Priestia megaterium: one gene and its partner. The protein of the gene in region 1 binds, or shares a complex with, the protein of each later gene. Links are inferred from orthologs where the notes say so. Each region holds a gene or a part of one and is shown on either strand. Other genes may lie near its edges. The genes, in order: metK and groL.

Region 1 (9,162 bases):
CAACGAAAATACCCCCGTTTGTACGGGGGTATTTTTTATGAGCGTCGGATCAATTTCTTTTCTAAATAAGCCACGCCTTGGTACATAATCGTAGCGAAAATGGCAATTAATAATAAGCTGAGAAGAACAAGAGTAAAGTTGAAGACTTGGAAACCATAAATAATCATATATCCAAGCCCTTTTGAAGAAACTAAAAATTCTCCTACGATGACGCCTACCCAAGATAAACCGACGTTTACTTTAAATGTGGAAATAATGGCAGGCATGGAAGCTGGAAGAATTGCTTCTTTAAAACAGCGGGTTTTCGTTGCCCCGAAGCTTTTTAGTAATTTAATATAGTTTGGATCCACTTCTTTAAAGGCTGTGTAAACGACGATGGATGTAATAATAACGGATATAATCGCTCCCATCGTTAAAATTGAGAAAAATCCTGGACCGATCGCTACTATTAAAATAGGGCCCAGCGCTACTTTAGGCATGGCGTTTAAAATAACGAGGTAAGGGTCTAATATGTTTGCAAGCCTAGTTGAATACCAAAGGGCCGTTGCAAGTAAAATACCTAGCAATGTGCCTAAAATGAAGCCAAGAACCGTTTCAAATAATGTAAAACCAATATGTTCTGCTAGCGAGCCGTCGGCAAGTTTAATTAAAAATAAATGCCACACTTTAGTAGGGGAACTGAAAATTAAAGGATCAATCCACTTTAAACGAGAAGCTAGTTCCCAGAAGCTAAAAAAGGCTAAAAAAATGACCATCTGCACGCTCAGTACTAATCGTTTTTCGCCCCGAACCTTGCGAAGGTAGCTTTCGTGAAGAGTATCTAGGGAGCTAGTGGGTTTCAAGTTGATCAAGCTCCTTCCATATGTCCATAAATAAATCGTTATAGACAGGATGCTGTCGTGCTTCAAACGGAGAGAGGGTTCGTAAAATAGAAGGAACCGTAAATGTTTTTGCGATCTTCCCCGGCTTGGCTGAGAATAAAAAGATTCGGCTGCTCATAGCAATGGCTTCGCCGATATCGTGCGTGACCAAAACGGCCGTTTTTTGATAGGTCATCAGTGTTTTGGAGACAAGTTCTTCAAGCTTGAGTTTTGTTTGAAAATCAAGTGCTGAAAAAGGCTCATCCAAGAGTAAAATAGCGGGGTCAATGGCAAGTGTTCGGACTAAAGCGACGCGTTGTCTCATGCCTCCGGATAACTGGTGCGGATATAGGTCATCTACGTCCTGTAAACCAATTTCTTTTAGAAGTGAAAGTGCTTTACTCTCTGTTTTATCTGTTAGCTGTCCGCGAATTTCAAGCCCAAGTAAAATATTTTCTTTAATGGTTTTCCACGGAAACAAATAATCTTGTTGAAGCATATAACCGATGTTTGGGACTGATGTTCCGATATTTTCACCGTCTATTGTGACAGAGCCGGACGTTGGTTCAATCAAGCCTGCAATAATCGATAGAAGCGTCGTTTTTCCACATCCGCTTGGGCCGAGAAAGGAAACGAATTCTCCTTCTTCAATAGACAAATTAATATGTTCAAGTGCAGTGGTAGCAGACTTTGTCGTAAGGTACATATGTTGAATATCTTGAATGTGAAGTTTTGTCATATTACTCCCTCATTGCATCTTTTGCGAATTTTGTGTTGACTAGCTTGCTGTGATCAATGTGTCTTGGAAGTTCTCCAGATTCGTCCATGATTGTTTGTAAATGATCCCACTCTTTCTCATCTAATAAAGGGTTAGTTGCAAAGGATTTTTGCGATTTATAGCGGTCAATAACAGTTTTTAGCGTGTCTTTAGGTGTATCTTCAAAATACGGTGCAACCACTTCAGCAATTTCATCTGTGCTATGTGTATTCACCCATTTTTGTGCTTTGTAAATAGCTCGAGTAAATTTAGCTGCTGCTTCAGGGTTATCTTTTAAATAGCTTTCTTTGGCCATAAATGTTGTATAAGGAACTGTTCCTGATTCTTTTCCGAAGGAAGCAACGATATGTCCTTTTCCTTGTTTCTCTAAAATACTAGCCGTTGGCTCAAATAATTGAACGTAATCTCCAGTACCAGAAGCAAAAGCATTCGCAACGTTAGCAAAATCAATGTTCTGAACGAGTTTTACATCTTTTTTAGGATCAATATTATGCTGTTTTAACACATATTCCCCTACCATTTGCGGCATGCCGCCTTTGCGTTGACCAAGAAACGTTTTGCCTTTAAGCTGATCCCATGAAAATTGATCGACCTTTTTACGTGCTACTAGAAATGTTCCGTCGGTTTGGGTTAGCTGTGCAAAGTTGATGACGGGATCACTAGACCCTTGTGCATATACGTAGATTGACGTTTCCGAGCCGACTAAGGCGACGTCGATGCCATCAGATAAAAGTGACGTCATTGTCTTATCTCCGCCCCAAGTTGTTTTTAAATCTACCTTTAGTCCTTCTTCTTCAAAAAAGCCTTTTGAAATAGCGACGTACTGGGGAGCATAAAAGATAGAGCGAGTTACTTCGCCGACACGAACCGTTTGTACAGATGTTGTTTTGCTGCAGCTAATTAGTGGAATGAGTAAAATCATAATAGCAAGCAAAGAAAAAAGCCATTTAATTGGTTTCATAAAGCAAACCTCCTTAAAGTAATAAAATATTTTATGATAATGTATGTAAAGAAGTGGAAGAAGGTGAGTGCCTATATAACTATGTGGAAAATCAAAGAAGTAGTAGTCAACGACTGAAAGTAAACCTTAGCGGAAGAAAGTAGGCTAGTTATATAAAGAATGGAGGAAAAAAATGAAAGATGGAACAATTCTTCATAAACAGCGTTTCCCATCATCAAATCCTCGCGTGACGCTGTGGGTGATTACATATGCATGTCAAGGGCTTAAGATTAAAGGAATGCTTGCAGAGCCAAAAGAAAAAGGAATGTATGACGGCTTTTTATACTTAAGAGGAGGTATTAAGAACGTAGGAACGGTTCGCCCTGCTCGACTCATTCAATTTGCTTCACAAGGTTTTATTGTGATGGCTCCGTTCTATAGGGGAAATCAAGGAGGCGAAGGAAACGAAGATTTTGCAGGAGATGATCGTTACGATGCTTTTGCTGCTTACGATTTACTGAAACAGCTCCCTAACGTCCACCATGACCGCATTCATATTTTTGGGTTTTCACGAGGGGGAGTGATGGCTTTACTCACAGCCATTGAAAAAAAAGACAGCCGTTCTCTTGTGCTATGGGGAGGCGTCACGGATATGGTGCTGACATATGAAGAAAGAGAAGATTTAAGAAGAATGATGAAGCGGGTGATTGGAGGAACTCCTTCTAAATATCCTGAAAGATACGAATGGAGGACACCTTTGCATCGTGCTCATCTCGTCGAGCCGCCGGTCTTGCTTATTCATGGTTTAGAAGATAAAAACGTCTCAATTGATCATTCCTATCAGCTCGAATCTAAACTAAAGAAGTCCAATAAAAAAGTTACCAGCTGGTATTTTGAAAACTTTCCACATGCTTTTCCACCAAAAGAAAACCGAGAAACGGTAAAGAAGTTAACGAAGTGGATGAAAGCGCAATAAAAGATATGCTACGATAGAAAAAACAAGTAGAATAACAGTGAGGAGTGAGAGAAAATGGGGATGCCGCTAGAATTAAATACAATGATTGTGACAAAAGGCAACGAAAAGCGTGTAACAGATAACATTTTTCAAGTTGAGAAAAAAGGATATCGTTTGTATCCGTTGGATATTCCATTAAACATTCACAAAACGAAAAATGGAGAATGTATTGGAACTGCTGTTGTGCGTAAGGTAGAAATGGAGCAGGAAAAAACCATTGTCACATATGAACTGACAAAATTACATTCGACTAACTAAAAAACCGATCGTCTATAAGACGATCGGTTTTTTATTAGACTCTAGGTCCGCCTAATGTTGAAATGTCCGATGCTACATCATTAAAACGCTTGAAGTTCGCTTTGAATTTAGCGGCAAGTTCAGTTGCTTTTTGGTTATAAGCTGTTGCATCGTTCCATGCTTTAGAAGGCTGAAGCACTTCATCAGGAACTCCCGGAACATGAGTTGGAATCGATAAACCAAAAATAGCATCTGTTACTGTTTCGGTATTAGCTAGTTCTCCTTCAAGAGCTGCTTGAACCATAGCTCGAGTGTAACTTAACTTCATTCGTTCACCCACGCCGTATTCACCGCCGGTCCATCCAGTGTTTACAAGGTAGACATTTACGTTATGTTCATCGATTTTCTTTCCTAGCATTTCTGCATAAGTTGTTGGAGCAAGAGGTAAGAAAGGCTCACCAAAGCATGTAGAGAAAGTAGCCTGTGGCGATGTTACGCCGCGCTCTGTTCCAGCTAACTTACTAGTGTATCCGCTCAGAAAATGGTACATCGCTTGTTCTTTTGTAAGCTTGCTGATTGGAGGTAAGACGCCGAAGGCATCAGCAGTTAAAAAGACAATAGCTGTAGGGTGCCCAGCAACGCTTGGCAATACCGTATTATCAATAGAGTCAATTGAATAAGCGGCACGAGTATTCTCTGTTAAACTATTATCATTGTAATCTGCTACTTTCGTATTTTGATTCAACACTACATTTTCCAGTACTGCGCCGAAGCGAATTGCATTAAAAATTTGCGGTTCTTTTTCTTCGGAAAGCTGAATGCACTTCGCGTAGCAGCCTCCTTCAATATTAAATACACCAGAGCTTGACCAACCGTGCTCGTCATCTCCGATTAAACGACGGTTTGCATCAGCAGAAAGCGTTGTTTTACCCGTTCCAGATAAACCAAAGAATAATGCAACGTCACCTTCTTCTCCTACGTTAGCAGAACAGTGCATGGATAGAATATTGTTTTGAGGAAGCAAGAAGTTCATCACTGAGAAAATGGATTTTTTCATTTCACCAGCGTATTCAGTTCCTCCAATTAGCACAATGCGTCGCTCTAATGAAAGAATAATGAAGGTTTCCGAATTCGTCCCGTCTGTTTCAGGGTCAGCTTTGAACGTTGGAGCTGCTACAATTGTAAACGGCTTCACATCATCATTTGTTTTTTGTTCAGCTGAAGGGCGAATGAATAACTGCTGAGCGAATAGGTTGTGCCATGCAAATTCATTAACTACTTGAATTGGTAACTGATACTTTTTATCAGCTCCAGCATATCCATTAAAAACAAAAAGTTCATCCTGCTTCTTTAAGTGGGTTAAGACTTTTTTGTATAGCGCATCGAATCGCTGAGCAGAAATTGGCTGATTGACGGGTCCCCATTCAACCGTTTTTGAAGATACAGCATCGCTTACAATAAATTTATCCAAAGGAGAGCGGCCTGTATATTTTCCGGTTTCGACTGACACAGCACCTGTAGAAGTCAGCGTTCCTTCGCGTCGAGCTAGAATTTTTTCAACAAGTTGTGGAACAGATAATTGGTGTTTTGTTGTTTTTAATTGAAGCAAACCATTTAATTCGATAGACATATCAACAGTACTCATGTGCACTACCTTCCTTTTTTAGCTATTATTTATTCATTAATGTTTGAAATTTATAATTAGTATAACACATTTATTTAATTATTCTATACTATTTAACTAAAAATGTTTGTGTATTATAAAAAAATGTACGTTATACCTATTTTAGACACATGTATATGTGCTAGAAGCGAAAAAAGTGAAGCTATTTCAAGTGAAAGCCTTTTTTTGGTCTGTCTTGTTAACCAAACTTCGTGATCATTCTTAATAAGGTATACTATTTTTAAATTTGAGTATGTTACATTAAAACAGATTCAAACATAAAGAGATGATTTCCATTTGAATGTTGTTGACAGTGAAGCGCTTTTTCATGTATTATATGTCCTTGAACGGATACTCTCTTATCCCGAGCTGGTGGAGGGACAGGCCCTGTGAAACCCAGCAACCATCGTCATTTTTTTGTGTAGACGATAAGGTGCTAACCTGATGCAAGGGCACAACCTTGATCGATAAGAGTGAAAGGCTTATGTAGAATTTGATACCTTTCCTCGATACAAGGAAAGGTTTTTTTATATTTTTTAACGTGTAATGAAAATAAGGGAATGAGTACCGTATCACAATGTATCGTATTTATAAGGAGGAAAACTGATGTCAACACAACGTCGTCTGTTCACGTCAGAATCTGTTACAGAGGGACATCCCGATAAAATTTGTGACCAAATTTCTGACTCAATTCTTGATGCTATCCTAGCAAAGGATCCAAATGCTCGTGTTGCTTGTGAAACAAGCGTAACAACTGGTTTAGTTTTAGTAAGCGGTGAAATTACAACTTCTACTTACGTGGATATTCCTAAAACAGTTCGTGAAACAATTAAAGGAATTGGCTATACTCGTGCAAAATACGGATTTGATGCTGAAACTTGTGCAGTATTAACATCTATCGACGAGCAGTCAGCTGATATCGCTGCTGGTGTAGACCAAGCGTTAGAAGCACGTGAAGGTCAAATGTCCGATGAAGAAATCGAAGCAATCGGAGCTGGAGACCAAGGGTTAATGTTTGGTTATGCATGTAACGAAACAAAAGAATTAATGCCTCTTCCAATTTCATTAGCTCATAAACTTGCTCGCCGTCTAACAGAAGTACGTAAAGAAGAAATTCTTCCTTACCTTCGCCCGGATGGTAAAACACAAGTAACAGTTGAATATGATGAAAACAACAAACCTGTTCGCATCGATACAATTGTTATTTCAACTCAGCATCACCCAGAAGTAACGTTAGAGCAAATTCAACGTAACTTAAAAGAATATGTAATTAATCCAGTTGTTCCAAATGAGTTAATTGATGAAAATACAAAGTATTTCATTAACCCAACAGGACGTTTCGTAATCGGCGGCCCTCAAGGAGATGCTGGTTTAACTGGTCGTAAAATTATCGTTGATACTTACGGCGGATATGCTCGTCACGGCGGCGGTGCATTCTCTGGTAAGGACGCAACAAAAGTAGACCGTTCAGCAGCTTATGCAGCTCGTTATGTTGCGAAAAACATTGTAGCAGCTGATCTTGCTGATAAATGTGAAGTACAACTAGCATATGCAATTGGTGTTGCACAGCCAGTATCTATTTCAATTGATACATTCGGTACAGGAAAAGTTTCTGAAGAAGTACTAGTAGATGTAGTACGCAAAAACTTTGACCTACGTCCAGCAGGCATCATTAAAATGCTTGATTTACGTCGCCCAATTTATAAGCAAACAGCAGCTTACGGTCACTTTGGTCGTACAGATGTGGAGCTTCCTTGGGAGTTCACAGACAAAGCTGAAGCATTAAAAACTCAAGCTTTAGCTAAATAATAAAAAAATCTCCGTGAAAACGGAGATTTTTTTATGCCCATTGAATACCTTCAGCAGATTTTTCTACGACATCTTCATATTCTGAAAGCAAATGCTGAAAAATGGCGTCCCATGATTGAGTAAGAGCATAGTGTCTCGCTGCATGGCTAAAGTGAAGCCGCTGGTGCAAATCATCAAGTAAACCTGTAATAGCCGAACTGAATTCTTCTAAGGAGTGAGGTTTGCAAAGGTAGCCGTTTCGCCCGTGCTGAACCATCTGTTTAACTCCTCCTGCATTTGCTGCCACCACGGGAGTTCCAGAAGCAAGAGACTCCAGTACGACATTTCCGAACGTTTCTGTTTCTGAAGGGAAAACAAACAAATCAGATGAAGAATAGATATGAGCAAGTTGCTTACCTTCAAGAAAGCCTGTAAATGTCATATGCTCAGATGCTTGCTGTTGCATTTGTTCTTTTAAAGGACCATCTCCCACAATAAGCCAGTGAACTTGGTGGCGGATATGATCAGGTAAAGATCGGGCAATTTTTAGTAAAAAATCAGCGTTCTTTTCTTTAGCTAACCTTCCTACATACGTTAAGATGTAGGGTTTTTTTATATTATATTTAATACGAATATCAAAGCGGTCATAGTGGGGATGGAACAATTTGTGATTTACCCCTCGCGACCAAATAGCTACGTTGTGAAACCCTTGTTTTTCTAGCTGCTGTTTGGTCACTTCGGAGGGAGCGAATAATTTTTGTACAGGTTTATAAAACCATTTCATATATTTTTGCAGTGGTACACGCATTTTTTCAAGTTCATAGTGAGATAAATAATCATCAAAATTGGTATGATAAGAGCCGACAAGAGGAATACCTAATCTTTTCCCGTAATAGGAGCCGCAAAGCCCCATTGTAAAAGGAGTGGCCAAATGAATAAGAGAAGGGTTGAATTCCTGCAGCTGCTTTTTAATTTTTAGAACGTTTGGCAATGAAAAGCGGCTGTTTGGATAAAGGAAAAACGGCATGCTAGGCGAGCGGTGAACGTATGTTGAAAACGACCGATTATGAGCAAATTCAGGAGCAAATACCTGGATGGGAATTTGCTTTGATTTGACATACTGAGTAAATTGATAAAGTGTTTTAGCAGCTCCGTTAACTTCCGGAGCAAATGTATCTGTAAATAAAGCAATTCTCATGAGTACTCCTCCTATCAATTAGACTAAAAATATGTTCAGTGAAACAGCACCTGAAAAGATGCCGAGTATCAGGCCTACCATGACATCCGTCGGATAGTGCAGACCGAGATAAATTCTTGAAATGCCTACCGTTACTGCAAGCGGCAAAAGAACGGCAGCGAAGGCTGGGTAAGTAATCATCAGAGGGGTAACTAACGAAAAAATAGCCGTTGTATGCCCCGATGGAAATGAATGATCTTTTAATGGATTTTCTAATACTTTTGTATGCTTTAGTTGAATATAAGGCCGTTGTCTCGGATATAGCTTCTTAGCAATGGCAACAGGAATATGGCTAACGGCTAGAGAAAACGCACAGGCGTAAGCGACGGATGAAGGATGCAGAAATAGCAGCAAGCACGCTATCACAATGGTAAACGTGGCTCCGCCGGCATGAGTTAGTAAACGTAAAAATCTATTTAAGTGCTTTCGATCAAAATGTTGATTTACACTTTTGAATAATCGGCATTCGGCATCGTATACATACTGAATTAACTTGGCTTTCATAGAGTCGCTCCCTTTTTAATAAATACGTCTTTATTATTCAGTTTAATCTTTAATTGTGGAGGCAGTACTAAAACGATGTAAATTAATATGGAAATTTCTTTACAATTGTGGAGAGAATAGAACATGATTAGAGAGTTTGT
Region 2 (12,733 bases), 4.4 Mb from region 1 along the record:
GTAGTCAAGCCATTTACGGTAGCTCGGTAGAAACTTTTGGGCCTTATCCCCAAGATTATACGACATTAAAGCTATATCTCGCTGTTTTATGTTACTATCCTACCATTAACTTTTTAAAAAAGTCAACAAAAAACGAACATTCTTATAAAAGAATGTTCGTTTGTTCGGTTTTCTTACATATTATTCCCATTCAATTGTTGCAGGTGGCTTACTTGTAATATCATACACTACGCGGTTAATATGCTTAACTTCGTTTACAATACGCGTTGAGATAACTTCAAGCACATCCCAAGGAATACGCGCCCAGTCAGAAGTCATACCATCAATCGATGTAACAGCACGAATACCGATTGTGTAATCATACGTACGAGCATCTCCCATTACACCTACACTGCGGATGTCAGGAAGAACCGTAAAGTATTGCCAGATATCGCGCTCTAAGTCTGCTTTTGCAATCTCTTCACGTAAAATAGCATCCGACTCACGTACAATTTCTAACTTCTCTTCCGTAATTGCACCAAGTACACGAATACCTAGACCTGGTCCTGGGAAAGGCTGACGCCAAACGATGTTATCAGGAATACCTAATTCAGAACCTAATGCACGTACTTCATCTTTGAATAGCGTGTTTAACGGTTCGATTAGTTTGAACTGCATATCTTCCGGTAATCCACCTACATTGTGGTGAGATTTAATCGTTTGAGCTGTAGCTGTCCCACTCTCGATAATATCTGTGTATAGCGTACCTTGAGCTAGGAAATCAAACCCTTTTAATTTAGCAGCTTCGTCATCGAATACATAAATAAATTCATTACCGATGATTTTACGCTTTTGTTCAGGATCTGATACACCGCTTAATTTTTCTAAGAAGCGATCTTTTGCATCGATTTTAATTACGTTCATATTAAAGCCTTCGCTAAATGTTTCCATTACGCTTTCAGCTTCACCTTTACGTAATAAACCGTGATCTACGAACATACATGTTAACTGATCACCAATTGCTTTGTGAATTAATACAGCTACTACCGAAGAGTCTACTCCGCCGCTAAGTGCGCAAAGTACTTTTCTATCTCCAACTGTTTCACGGATTTTATCCATTTCAACTTCAATGAAGTTCTCAATTGACCAGTTTGCTTCAGCATGACATACTTCAAACACGAAGTTCTTTAAGATATGGTTACCGTGCACTGAATGGCGAACTTCTGGATGGAACTGCACTCCGTACATATTCTTTTCTTTGTTACTCATTGCGGCAATTGGACAAGATGGGCTAGTTGCGTCCACTTCAAAACCAGCTGGTGTTTCTACAACTAAATCACCGTGACTCATCCAAACAACTTGTTCTTTTGGCAACTCATGGTACATTAATGAATCGTTTTGTACGTTAATCGCTGCTTTACCATATTCACGATGGCTAGCACCTTCTACCTTCCCGCCAAAATGATGAGTCATTAATTGCATTCCATAACAAATACCTAAAACAGGAATACCTAATTCAAAAATGTTTTCATCGCAGTGAAATGCGTTTTCACCGTACACACTGTTTGGGCCTCCAGAGAAAATAATTCCCTTTGGATTTAATGCTTTAATCTCTTCTGCTGTAATTGTGTGCGGATGCAATTCACTATATACTCCGAACTCGCGAATGCGACGCGTAATCAGTTGGTTATATTGACTACCAAAATCTAATACAACAATCATGCCTTCCATCTTGTTCACCTCTCCGAATGTGTAAATAATCACTTGTTATTATGCCCTAAAATATAAAAAAAACTAGACTTCTCCCTCAAAAAACAAAGGCAGAAGTCTAGTTGAGCACGACGTTTATCGTCAAATAGACTGTTCTGCCTTCATAGTCAGATCGTTTAAGGTGACCCGGTAGAGACTCTCGAACCATATTATCGAGGATATATGAAGGTATACGAAACATTTATAGTAAGTTCGAGAATATTCTATCAATCCGCGAAACAATGGTCAAGAACTCGTTTTTTTGATTAAATTTTCCCACAATTCAATCGACTCTTTCCATTCTTTTATGGAATCTGCATTTCGATATAAAACTCGCTCGTATTTTTCCGTTAATTTTAGCATATTTACCGTATTTAATTTTTCGTCTACTTCTCCTGCAAAGTCGCGCAGCGTTTGATTTTCTTGCCGTTTTAGTCCATTTGCAGCGAGTCTTTTAAGTAAAAAAGCATACGCTGATTCAAAGGTTTCCACACTCTCTTTCTTTTTATAAAAAGAGATATAAAAAGGTAAAAACCATTTAAATCGATTGAGATATATTACTATTAACATAACTACAATCAGTCCGTAGAAAAGCACTTTCCATTTCATAGACAACTTAGCATTTTGAAGAGAAGCTGTTTTTTCTTTCTCTCTTTTCTCTTGTGCCGGAAGCTCTTTCTTCTTAGGTTGCTCCTTGACTTGCGTTTCTTGTTTCTCTTCTTCCCTTTGACTATTTTCACTAGAGTTGTTAGGTTGGCTATCTACAAAATCATAAGGATTAGAAAAACTTTTTGTTGGTTCAAAAGGTACCCAGCCCGCTCCTGGAAAATAGACTTCGACCCAAGAATGAGCATTATTTTGTGTAATTTCATAGGTTGTCCACTTACTACTTCCTGAAATGACGGTGGCATCACCTTCTGTATAGCCCTTTACCCACCGAGCAGGGATATCTAATGAACGAAGCAGCACGACCATAGAAGTAGAGAAGTTATCACAGTATCCTCTTTTTGTATCAAATAAAAATTGATCCACATAATCTTTATTCTTCGTAGGAATTGGAACATTTTCAGTATCATATACATATGGATTGGATCGGAAGTATTCTTCAACGGCTTTCGCTTTTTCATAGCGATTGTTTTTATTTTTTGTTATCGTACGAGCTAAATCCTTTACTCGTTTTGGCAAATTAGCAGGAAGCTGTGTATACCTTGCTATAAATTCATTATTATTCTCTAGACTCTCTGACTTTTTCTCCTCTGCTTGCTGAAGAAGCCCGGTATCAAACACAGGATATTTATACGTTAGCTCATACGATTGAACAGTAACAAGTTTATCATTTTGATAAGGATATAATTTTTCATTTGTCGGTGTAACATCGGCTTGAATGCCATTTTTTAAGGTTAGAGACAGCAGTTGAGGAACATGCATAAGATGAACAGAAGGCTGCGAATAGGTAACTTCTGCTTTTCTTACTTCTCCTGCAACACTTGAATCATATTGAGGGAGTAAGTTTTCATTTCCTTTGAAAGGCACTTTTTCTTCCTCTTTAGACAGCTCCCAGCCCTTACCTGTATACACATCCTTCGTTTCAATACGCCAATAGTGCTCATCCTCTACTTTAGCTGTAAACACAACCGTATCATCATTGACAAAGGATCCCCCCAATTTAGAATCGTCCATATCATAGCCAATTCGTTGACCGCTTGCAGATTCTCCCTGTCCTTGATTTGTTGTGTGAGCTGCAATAAAAGGGACCGGATCTGGCCACTGCGGACCTGGTTTAGGGGCGAGATAAGCCAGTACAATGACAATGGCTAAAAAACTGCCTAGAAAAAGAAACGATCGTTTTCTATTTTCTAAACGCTCGGTGCTAGCACCTTTTATACGTTCAGGATTGATGCGAAGCATGGCTACTAATAAAAATCCGATAATCGTCACGCGAATAATAGCAGCTCCGGCATCGTAAGTAGAAAAGGTATCCAATACGGTAATATACAAAATGGTTAAGAAGAAAAAGAAGAAAATTCTTTTTTGATAAAAGATCCAGTATCGAATTAAATAAGCCATAATCCAAAGCAGGATAAAAAATAAAGTGCTCCTCATTTCAAAGGATAAATTCGCTATATTCCACTCCATGATACTTTGTACATCTGACTGAAGAATTTCCAAAAGTCTTGGAAGCCATTCTGAAGAAAAGAAGGCACCTTGAAAATAGAGATTGTGAAGTGAAAACAAAATAAACAACATGCTCCCTAACGTCATCACAATAAACGGCAATCGAAACGTTAAGCTCAAAAAACAGTAAGCGACAAACAGGATAAAGTATTGAATTTGATTCGTATCAGTGACTTCATTTAAAGGGAGAAGCCATTCCACTAATAAAAAGAAAGCTCCCGCGTATAATAAGACGTTTTTTACATACCAAGCTGATTTATTCACTTATTTCCGCCCTCACTTCCTTTAGTGATAGAGGAAGATCAATATGAACGACTTCAATCGTTAAAGCAGAAGATTGTATGCCATTGACAATAACTGTCTCTTCGTCACTAAGCCCCGCTCCTTCATTTTTAACGACAATGAGTGAAGCCTTAGCATGAGGGCTCAGCTTGGATTGAATCTGGCCAATAAGAGTCCCTGTAACCTGACTGACAATTACCATAAAAGAATGCTGCTTTTGAATAGCAATATTCTGAAATTCTGTTTCGAATGCTCGGTTGCTAATAGGCTGTGCACGTGCTAAGTGATGCAACAGGTTATCAGCCTCCCTTTGTTCAGAGGTTTCCTGCGAAAAAAGGGCATCTCCAGCTAAAAGAAAATCGACTTTTTTACGCTTGGTTTCTTCATGAATGAGCATGGATGCCAGAAAGCTCATTCGCTCTTCAAAGTATAGAGGACCCATAACATCTGCAATGATAATCATACTCCGTTCATGATAATGACCGAACTCTTTAGAAATCAACGTAGCTTTACGAGCCGTCGCCTTCCAATCAATAGATCCTAATCGGTCACCCGGCTGATATTCTCTAATGCCTGTCACTAACGTAGTAGATTGATTTCCCGTAGAAACTTCATTTTTTCCTTCTTCTATTCCTGCTAAAAGAAACGGGATATCTATCTCATAGATTTGAGGATACACGACAAACCGCTGGTGCAGCGGATAATATGCCTTCTTTTTTACAATTCCTAATAAATCACTCATTTCAATCGAAATCGTAAAAAATTCATATTCTCCTCTTTCTACAAACGATCTTTCATATGGAATAACAGCGTTTCGTTGAAAAAGCGGATAAATTGTTCTTTCTTCTTGATCTAAAAGGTTACTCTCCTCTTTCACCGCTGCCATATAAACAGGAAAAGCCGAGGAGCGTGTAATGTGAATGTCATAAGAAAGATGATCTCCAGCGAATCGAGGCTGTAGCTTCACATCACGAGCAACATTCCACTTCTTCAACGGATAGAGCAACACGGCTACCGCATATAATCCAAAAGGTAAGAAGCTATAAAATAAAAACCAGCTGACAAAGCCTCCTTGAAACATGGCGTAAGAAAACGTAGCGGTAAAGATGCAGAATAAAACGAACCAGTCTCTACATTTATTCCATATCACTTTTATATACTGTTTCATAAAGTACCTCTTACCTTTTAACAGGTACTTTCGTATCAGCCATAATTTGCTTCATCACATCACTCGCTGTTAAGCCGCTGTACTGGGTATCGGGTCTTAGCGTTAATCGATGTTCACACACATACGAAGCAAGCTCTTGAACATCATCAGGAAGACAGTAATCTCTTCCCTTCACTAAAGCATATGCTTGAACGGCCTTCATAAAGGAAACCGTTCCACGAGGACTGATACCTAACGAAACATGTGGATGAGAGCGCGTTTTACGAATGATTTCGATGATATAGTGCTTGATCACATCATCTACATAAATACTGCTTACAGTTTTTTGAGCCTGTACTAATTCCGGAATGCTCATGACGGGTTTGACATCCTCAAGATTAACTTGAGTCGATACGCCGTTTAAAATTTGAAGCTCCTCTTCTTGCGTAGGATAACCCATGCTTAATTTGAATAAAAAACGATCCAGCTGCGCTTCTGGCAAATGATAGGTCCCATCAAAATCAACAGGATTTTGAGTAGCCATCACAAAAAAAGGCGCCGGAATTTCCCGGGTGATACCATCGGTTGTTACATGATGCTCAGCCATTGCTTCTAAAAGCGCCGATTGTGTTTTAGGAGAAGTCCTGTTAATCTCATCAGCGAGTACAATGTGGCTCATGATAGGACCTGGACGAAAATGAAATTCCATGTTTTTTGGACTGTAGATAGAAACGCCTGTTACGTCGGATGGCAGCAAATCAGGCGTGAATTGAATTCGTTTAAATTCTGCATCAATTGATTTGGCCAGTGCCTTCACGAGCATCGTTTTCCCCACACCCGGCACATCTTCAAGTAAAATATGCCCCTCTGCAAGCAAAGCAACCAAACTCAACGTAGATACGTGACGTTTTCCAATCACAATTTGATCGATGTTTTCTAATACTTGGTTTAATTTACTATTAATATGATCCAGCTGAATCAATAAAGCTCCCCCTTAAAACTCAGTTAAGCCTTGAGTTTAATAAGTTTTCCAATAAACATAGTACTATCTTAACAAATTTTAAAAAAATCTGAAAATATTAACGCACGCAAAAAAGCGACCAAGTGAGTACTTGGTCGCTTTTTTAGGTAGGGCACTGATTACATCATGCCGCCCATTCCACCCATGCCGCCCATATCAGGCATTGCAGGTGCTCCGCCTTCTTCTGGCTTGTCAGCAACAACTGCTTCAGTTGTTAAGAACATAGCCGCTACAGAAGAAGCATTTTGAAGAGCTGAACGCGTTACTTTTGTTGGGTCAACGATACCAGTGTCTAGCATATTTACCCACTCGCCAGTCGCAGCGTTAAATCCAGTTCCAACTGCTTCGCCTTTTAGACGCTCAACGATTACTGATCCTTCTAAACCAGCGTTGTGAGCGATTTGACGTACAGGCTCTTCAATCGCACGTAATACGATGTTGATACCTGTAGCAGTGTCACCGTCAGCTTCGATGCTTGCTACTTTATTATAGATATTTACTAATGCAGTACCACCACCAGCTACGATACCTTCTTCAACCGCAGCACGCGTAGAGTTTAATGCATCTTCAATACGTAATTTACGTTCTTTTAACTCAGTTTCAGTTGCCGCACCAACTTTGATTACAGCTACGCCACCAGCAAGTTTTGCTAAGCGCTCTTGTAATTTTTCACGGTCAAACTCTGAAGTTGTTTCTTCAAGCTGAGCTTTGATTTGGTTTACGCGTGCTAGGATATCTTCTGCGTTTCCTGCACCGTTTACAACTGTTGTATTTTCTTTTGTTACAACAATTTTAGAAGCGCGACCTAATTGATCGATGCCTGCTGTTTTTAAGTCAAGACCAAGCTCTTCAGTGATTACTTCTCCGCCTGTTAGGATCGCAACGTCTTGTAGCATTGCTTTACGACGATCACCGAAACCAGGAGCTTTAACAGCTACAGCTGTAAATGTACCGCGAAGTTTGTTCACAACTAATGTTGCTAAAGCTTCACCTTCTACGTCTTCAGCAATGATTAATAGAGGCTTGCCTTGTTGAACAACTTGCTCTAATACCGGTAAGATTTCTTGAATGTTACCGATTTTTTTGTCTGTGATTAAGATGTATGGATCATCTAATACAGCTTCCATTTTATCTGAATCAGTTACCATGTAAGGAGATGCATATCCACGGTCAAACTGCATACCTTCTACCACTTCTAATTCAGTTGTGAAACCTTTTGATTCTTCAAGTGTGATAACGCCGTCGTTACCAACGCGCTCCATTGCTTCAGCAATTAATTGACCTACTTCTTCGTCAGCTGCTGAGATAGCCGCTACTTGAGCAATTGAATCTTTACCTTGAATTGGTTTAGAGATTGCTTTTAGTTCTTCAACCGCTACAGCTACTGCTTTTTCCATACCTTTACGGATACCCATTGGGTTAGCACCAGCCGTTACGTTTTTAAGACCTTCTCTGATCATTGCTTGCGCTAAAACCGTTGCAGTAGTTGTACCGTCACCAGCAACGTCGTTTGTTTTGCTAGCAACTTCGGCTACTAATTTAGCACCCATATTTTCAAATGCGTCTTCTAATTCGATTTCTTTTGCAATTGTTACACCGTCATTTGTAATAAGCGGTGAACCGAATTTCTTTTCCAATACAACGTTACGACCTTTTGGTCCAAGCGTTACTTTTACAGCATTTGCTAATGTATCTACACCACGTAGCATTGCGCGACGTGCTTCTTCGCTAAATTTAATGTCTTTTGCCATGTTCCTTGACCTCCTCAAGATGTTCTTAATAATCTATTTTTTACGTATGATAAGTTTGTGGTTAAAATTAGCCGATTACAGCTAAAATATCGCTTTCGCGTAAAATTAAGTATTCAGTACCTTCGTATTTCACTTCAGTACCCGCATATTTTGAGAAGATGATACGATCGCCCGCAGCTACTTCTAAAGCTACACGCTCACCGCTTTCTAATACTCGGCCTGTACCAACAGCAACAATTTTACCCTCTTGTGGTTTTTCTTTTGCACTGTCCGGTAACACGATACCGCTTGCTGTTTTTTCCTCAGATTTTACAAGTTCAATCACTACGCGATCACCTAATGGCTTTAACAAGTGAAACAACCTCCTCAAATAATATGTTTGCATTTTTATTAGCACTCAACCTCAACGAGTGCTAACACAATTATTATATTAAAACAAAGTGGGTTTTTTTTGCAAGTATTAAACAAAAAAAATTTAAAATTTACGACAACTACATATAATAGTCTTAGATTTCGACGATTTTGAGAAATAAAGCATTCTTTTCTCTGTTCAATAATATGTATGTTACAATACGAGCAAGAAGAAATTACTAACTTTACAGTACTTCTTCGACATATATACATAAAAACCTTTTAAAGGAGTATAGAAGATTGGAAAAACGTTATTGGTATGTTATCCTCACCTACATCCTTATGCAGTTTTCAGGAGTTGTTGGTATACCGCTGTTAAAATTAACAGGAATGTTTGATGACTATCCAGTTCGAACAGCGAATGTCATGCTTTTGACTTATTGGACTATCATTAGCTTTATCCTTGGTTTACTTATTGTCTTACTGCTGCTGCGCCGTGACATGTCCATGCGTATAGAACATGCTGGAAAAACGATTGCTGTTGTCTGGTCAGTCCTTGGGGTGTTTCTCGCTATGGCTGGTCAAGCTGTAGCAGGTATGATTGAGCACGCTCTTGGCATTACCCAAGTATCTGAAAACACACAAAATATTGTTAATCTTGTTAAAGCAACGCCGTTCCTTATTGTCGTTACGTCTGTTATTGGACCAATACTAGAAGAGATTATTTTCCGAAAGATTATTTTTGGTTCTCTTCACAAACGATACAATTTCTTTATCTCTGCATTTATTAGTTCCCTTATTTTCGCTGCGGTACACTGGGATTTTAAACATTTACTTGTGTATACAGCTATGGGATTTGTATTTGCATTCCTTTATGCAAGGACGAGACTAATTGTTGTACCTATTATTGCTCATGTTTTGATGAATACAATCGTTATTTTATCTCAAACTATTTTTGCAGATAAAATTATAGAAATGCAAAAACAAGCAGAACAAATGCAGTTCATTTTTGGAGGCATGTTTTTATGAAGAATATCCCTTTAACACGAGGGTTTATTTATATTATTATGGGGATTTTATTCACCTACTTGGCAATTCAAAATGCCCAGGAAACCGTCTGGAATTTCCCCACAATCTTATTTGCACTCGTAGCCGCATTCGATTTCAGGTTTGCGGTTCGCATCTTTATCTTGCACTACAAAATTAAAAAATTGCAGCAGCAATATAAAAATCAAGATGATTCATCCAAATAAAAAAACCACTGTTTCAGTGGTTTTTTTTACATACTAACATCTTCTCTTTCTTGCTCTGCCCTTGCCTTTAACACTTTGCGATACGAAATGCGGGAAATAATGATGCTGATTTCATACAAAATTAAGAGCGGCACTGTCACCATCATGTGCGAGAGCAATTCCGGTGGTGTAATAAGTGCGGCAATAACTAGCAGTACGAAATAGGCATATTTTCGAATTTGAGATAAAAACATAGGCGTTATAATTCCTAAACGCGTCAAAAACATCACGACGACAGGAAGCTGAAACAACAGGCCAAAAGGCAGTGTGAGCTGCATTAAAAAAGAAAAGTACTCATTAATGCCAATCACTTGGTTTACATTCAGCTCATCAGAAACGCGCGTCATAAAATCGACGACAAATGGAAACAACACAAAATAAGAAAAAGAGACACCGCCGATAAAGAGAAAAATGGAAACAGGAATATATCCAAGCGTTACCTTACGCTCTTTTTCATATAAACCAGGACTAATAAATGCCCAAAGTTGATACAGTGCAACAGGAGCTGCAAGTACACAGCCGATAATAACAGCAAATTGCATATAAATCTTAACTGGATCTGTTAACCGAAATGCATTCATCGTTAAATTCTTTGCCTCATCAGCATGCTGTAAATAGACAATAACCTTATCCGCTATAAAAAAGCCGCCAATTGTGGCAATCACAAAGAAAAATAAAACAATTAAAATGCGTTTTCGCAGCTCTCCTATATGATCATATATTGACATTTCTTGTTCGGTCATACTATGATCACCCTTTTACTCTTTGTCATCTACTTGACGCTGTTTATCTTTTTCACGATCTTCTGATGCACCGCTAGCGGCATGCTTAAACTCTCTAAGCGTTTGGCCCACTGATCTTCCTAGCTCCGGTAACCGTTTCGGTCCAAAAATAAGCAGTGCTACAATCGCAATAATAATCCAACTGCCTGCTCCAATCCCCATATTCCCACTCTCCTTATTAATTTAGACTTAAGGAAATCGTAACACAGTCCGCCTTATTCAACAGGATAATTTTTCAAAAAGTAGACGAGCGACTGTAATTCTACAGCAAGATCAATATGATGGAGTCGAATCTCATCCGGTACGTTTAAGCGTGCAGGAGTAAAGTTTAAAATTCCTTTAATTCCGCAACTCACTAAACGATCAGTAATTTGCTGAGCAACAGTAGCAGGAACGGTTAAAATCGCTACTGAGATGTCATCACTCATATAATCTTCCAATTGGTCAAGATGATAGACCGGCACGTCGCCCACTTTTGTACCCACTTTTTCTTCTATCACATCAAAAGCGCACTCAATTTTGGTGTTATTATTTTTAATAAAATTATAATTTAGAAAGGCCGTTCCTAGATTCCCTACGCCAATCAGTGCTACTTTCGTTACTTCATCTTGGTCTAACGTTTTACGGAAAAATGTAAGTAAATAATTCACATTGTAGCCGTATCCCTTTTTTCCTAATGCACCAAAGTAAGAAAAGTCCCGACGAATAGTAGCAGAATCCACTTTCACTGCCTCACTTAACTCCGCTGACGACACACGCTGTTTACCAGAAGCATGCAAATTTTTCAAAAAACGATAATAAAGCGGCAATCGTTTAGCCGTTGCTTGTGGTATTTTTAATTGTTCAGTGTTCACGTTGTACCCCCTCAGTTCATGTATGTCATTACTAACATTTTCAAGTCATATTGCATTACCTTTCACAAAGCATCAACCGCTTTGAGGTAGCGCTTCCAATTCTCTCTCTTTTCTCTTGTTTTATATATACTCCGCTTCACACCTCGACGGCTTTTGTCTATTCAGCACTCCTTAAAGTCGGTATGTAGAACGAAGCAATTAGCCCTTCAAAGGATCCGTTTGTTAGTCATGACGGATTTTTCACATCCATCATAGATAAGTTCAGAGATGCACTTATCTCTTATTTTAACATAGTATCCTGTATAAAATGTGCAGGTAAAATCATTTTATTTCATGAATCAAAACATTCGCTTCATCATTTGTCCTTGTCCCTCTACAAATTACAAACGCTTGTAGGAAGAACTTGTAGTTAAAAATATGTTAAAATACACTATGGATATACTACTAGAGGTGAAAAAATGATTATTCTACAATTGAACGGTATTACAAAATACTATGGGGCAGAACCCATTTTATCGAATATAAAGTTAGAAGTACAATCAAAAGACCGCATTGCCCTAGTGGGACGAAACGGTGCTGGTAAATCAACTTTATTAAAAATTATTGCTGAGCAGCTTTCCTATGACAGCGGAGAAATTATTAAACCTAAGGGTGTTTCCATTGATTATATGGGACAAGATACAGTTCTTGAGTCAACACTCTCCATATGGGAAGAAATGATGACTGTCTTTGCTCCGTTAAAGAAGATGGAAAAAGAATTACGTACGCTTGAAACGAAGATGGGCGATCCAGATATTTTTAATGATTCAGTTCAATACGAAAAACTAACCAAAGAGTACGATCAGCTTCAAGTAACGTTCAAAGATTTAGGCGGCTATCAATATGAAGCGGATACACGATCTATTCTTCACGGTTTCCGTTTTTCAAACTTTGACTATAGCACCCCTATTTCCTCCTTGAGCGGTGGGCAAAAAACGCGCTTGGCTCTTGCAAAACTGCTTTTAACAAAGCCAGACTTGCTTATTCTCGATGAGCCTACCAACCACTTAGATATTGAAACTTTAGCATGGCTGGAACAGTTTCTGCAAGGGTATGAAGGAGCTATTTTAATTGTTTCACACGATCGTTACTTCCTTGATAAAGTCGTAAATCAAGTGTATGAAGTCGTACAAAAAACAACGGTGAAGTACACGGGCAACTACTCTAAATACCTCGTACAAAAAGCCGAGCGCTATGAAAAAGAGTTGCGTCAGTACGAAAAGCAGCAAGATGAAGTCGCAAAACTGAATGATTTTATTCAGCGAAATATCGCCCGCGCGTCGACTACAAAACGTGCGCAAAGCAGACGTA

Evidence for each region.
Region 2: the proteins of metK (region 1) and groL are in contact, whole or in part, in a cryo-EM structure (PDB 8P4O), measured with the Escherichia coli proteins. The link is inferred for Priestia megaterium from one-to-one orthologs.

What each region holds. Positions count from the first base shown.
Region 1 is NZ_CP023317.1:4,616,562-4,625,723, reverse strand. Bases 5,306-8,200 are described here. They hold metK (methionine adenosyltransferase), read left to right. Parts: upstream 5,306-6,099; coding sequence 6,100-7,302; downstream 7,303-8,200. Other genes in these bases: CEQ83_RS23605 (glycosyltransferase family 4 protein), read right to left, coding at 7,334-8,200; pckA (phosphoenolpyruvate carboxykinase (ATP)), read right to left, coding at 5,306-5,475. Outside these bases: CEQ83_RS23640 (ABC transporter permease), read right to left, coding at 36-755; CEQ83_RS23635 (ABC transporter ATP-binding protein), read right to left, coding at 829-1,599; CEQ83_RS23630 (ABC transporter substrate-binding protein), read right to left, coding at 1,601-2,599; CEQ83_RS23625 (alpha/beta hydrolase family protein), read left to right, coding at 2,772-3,554; CEQ83_RS23620 (DUF2584 domain-containing protein), read left to right, coding at 3,609-3,851; more of pckA, read right to left, coding at 3,886-5,305; more of CEQ83_RS23605, read right to left, coding at 8,201-8,479; CEQ83_RS23600 (phosphatase PAP2 family protein), read right to left, coding at 8,498-9,022. UniProt on the Escherichia coli protein: Catalyzes the formation of S-adenosylmethionine (AdoMet) from methionine and ATP.
Region 2 is NZ_CP023317.1:209,060-221,792, reverse strand. Bases 5,789-8,706 are described here. They hold groL (chaperonin GroEL), read right to left. Parts: upstream 8,105-8,706; coding sequence 6,473-8,104; downstream 5,789-6,472. Other genes in these bases: groES (co-chaperone GroES), read right to left, coding at 8,172-8,456; CEQ83_RS01245 (AAA family ATPase), read right to left, coding at 5,789-6,314. In the rest of the region: guaA (glutamine-hydrolyzing GMP synthase), read right to left, coding at 181-1,710; CEQ83_RS01255 (transglutaminase TgpA family protein), read right to left, coding at 1,975-4,167; CEQ83_RS01250 (DUF58 domain-containing protein), read right to left, coding at 4,160-5,353; more of CEQ83_RS01245, read right to left, coding at 5,364-5,788; CEQ83_RS01230 (CPBP family intramembrane glutamic endopeptidase), read left to right, coding at 8,756-9,484; CEQ83_RS01225 (YdiK family protein), read left to right, coding at 9,481-9,708; twin-arginine translocase subunit TatC, read right to left, coding at 9,735-10,490; tatA (twin-arginine translocase TatA/TatE family subunit), read right to left, coding at 10,506-10,691; CEQ83_RS01210 (redox-sensing transcriptional repressor Rex), read right to left, coding at 10,745-11,383; CEQ83_RS01205 (ABC-F family ATP-binding cassette domain-containing protein), read left to right, coding at 11,842-12,733.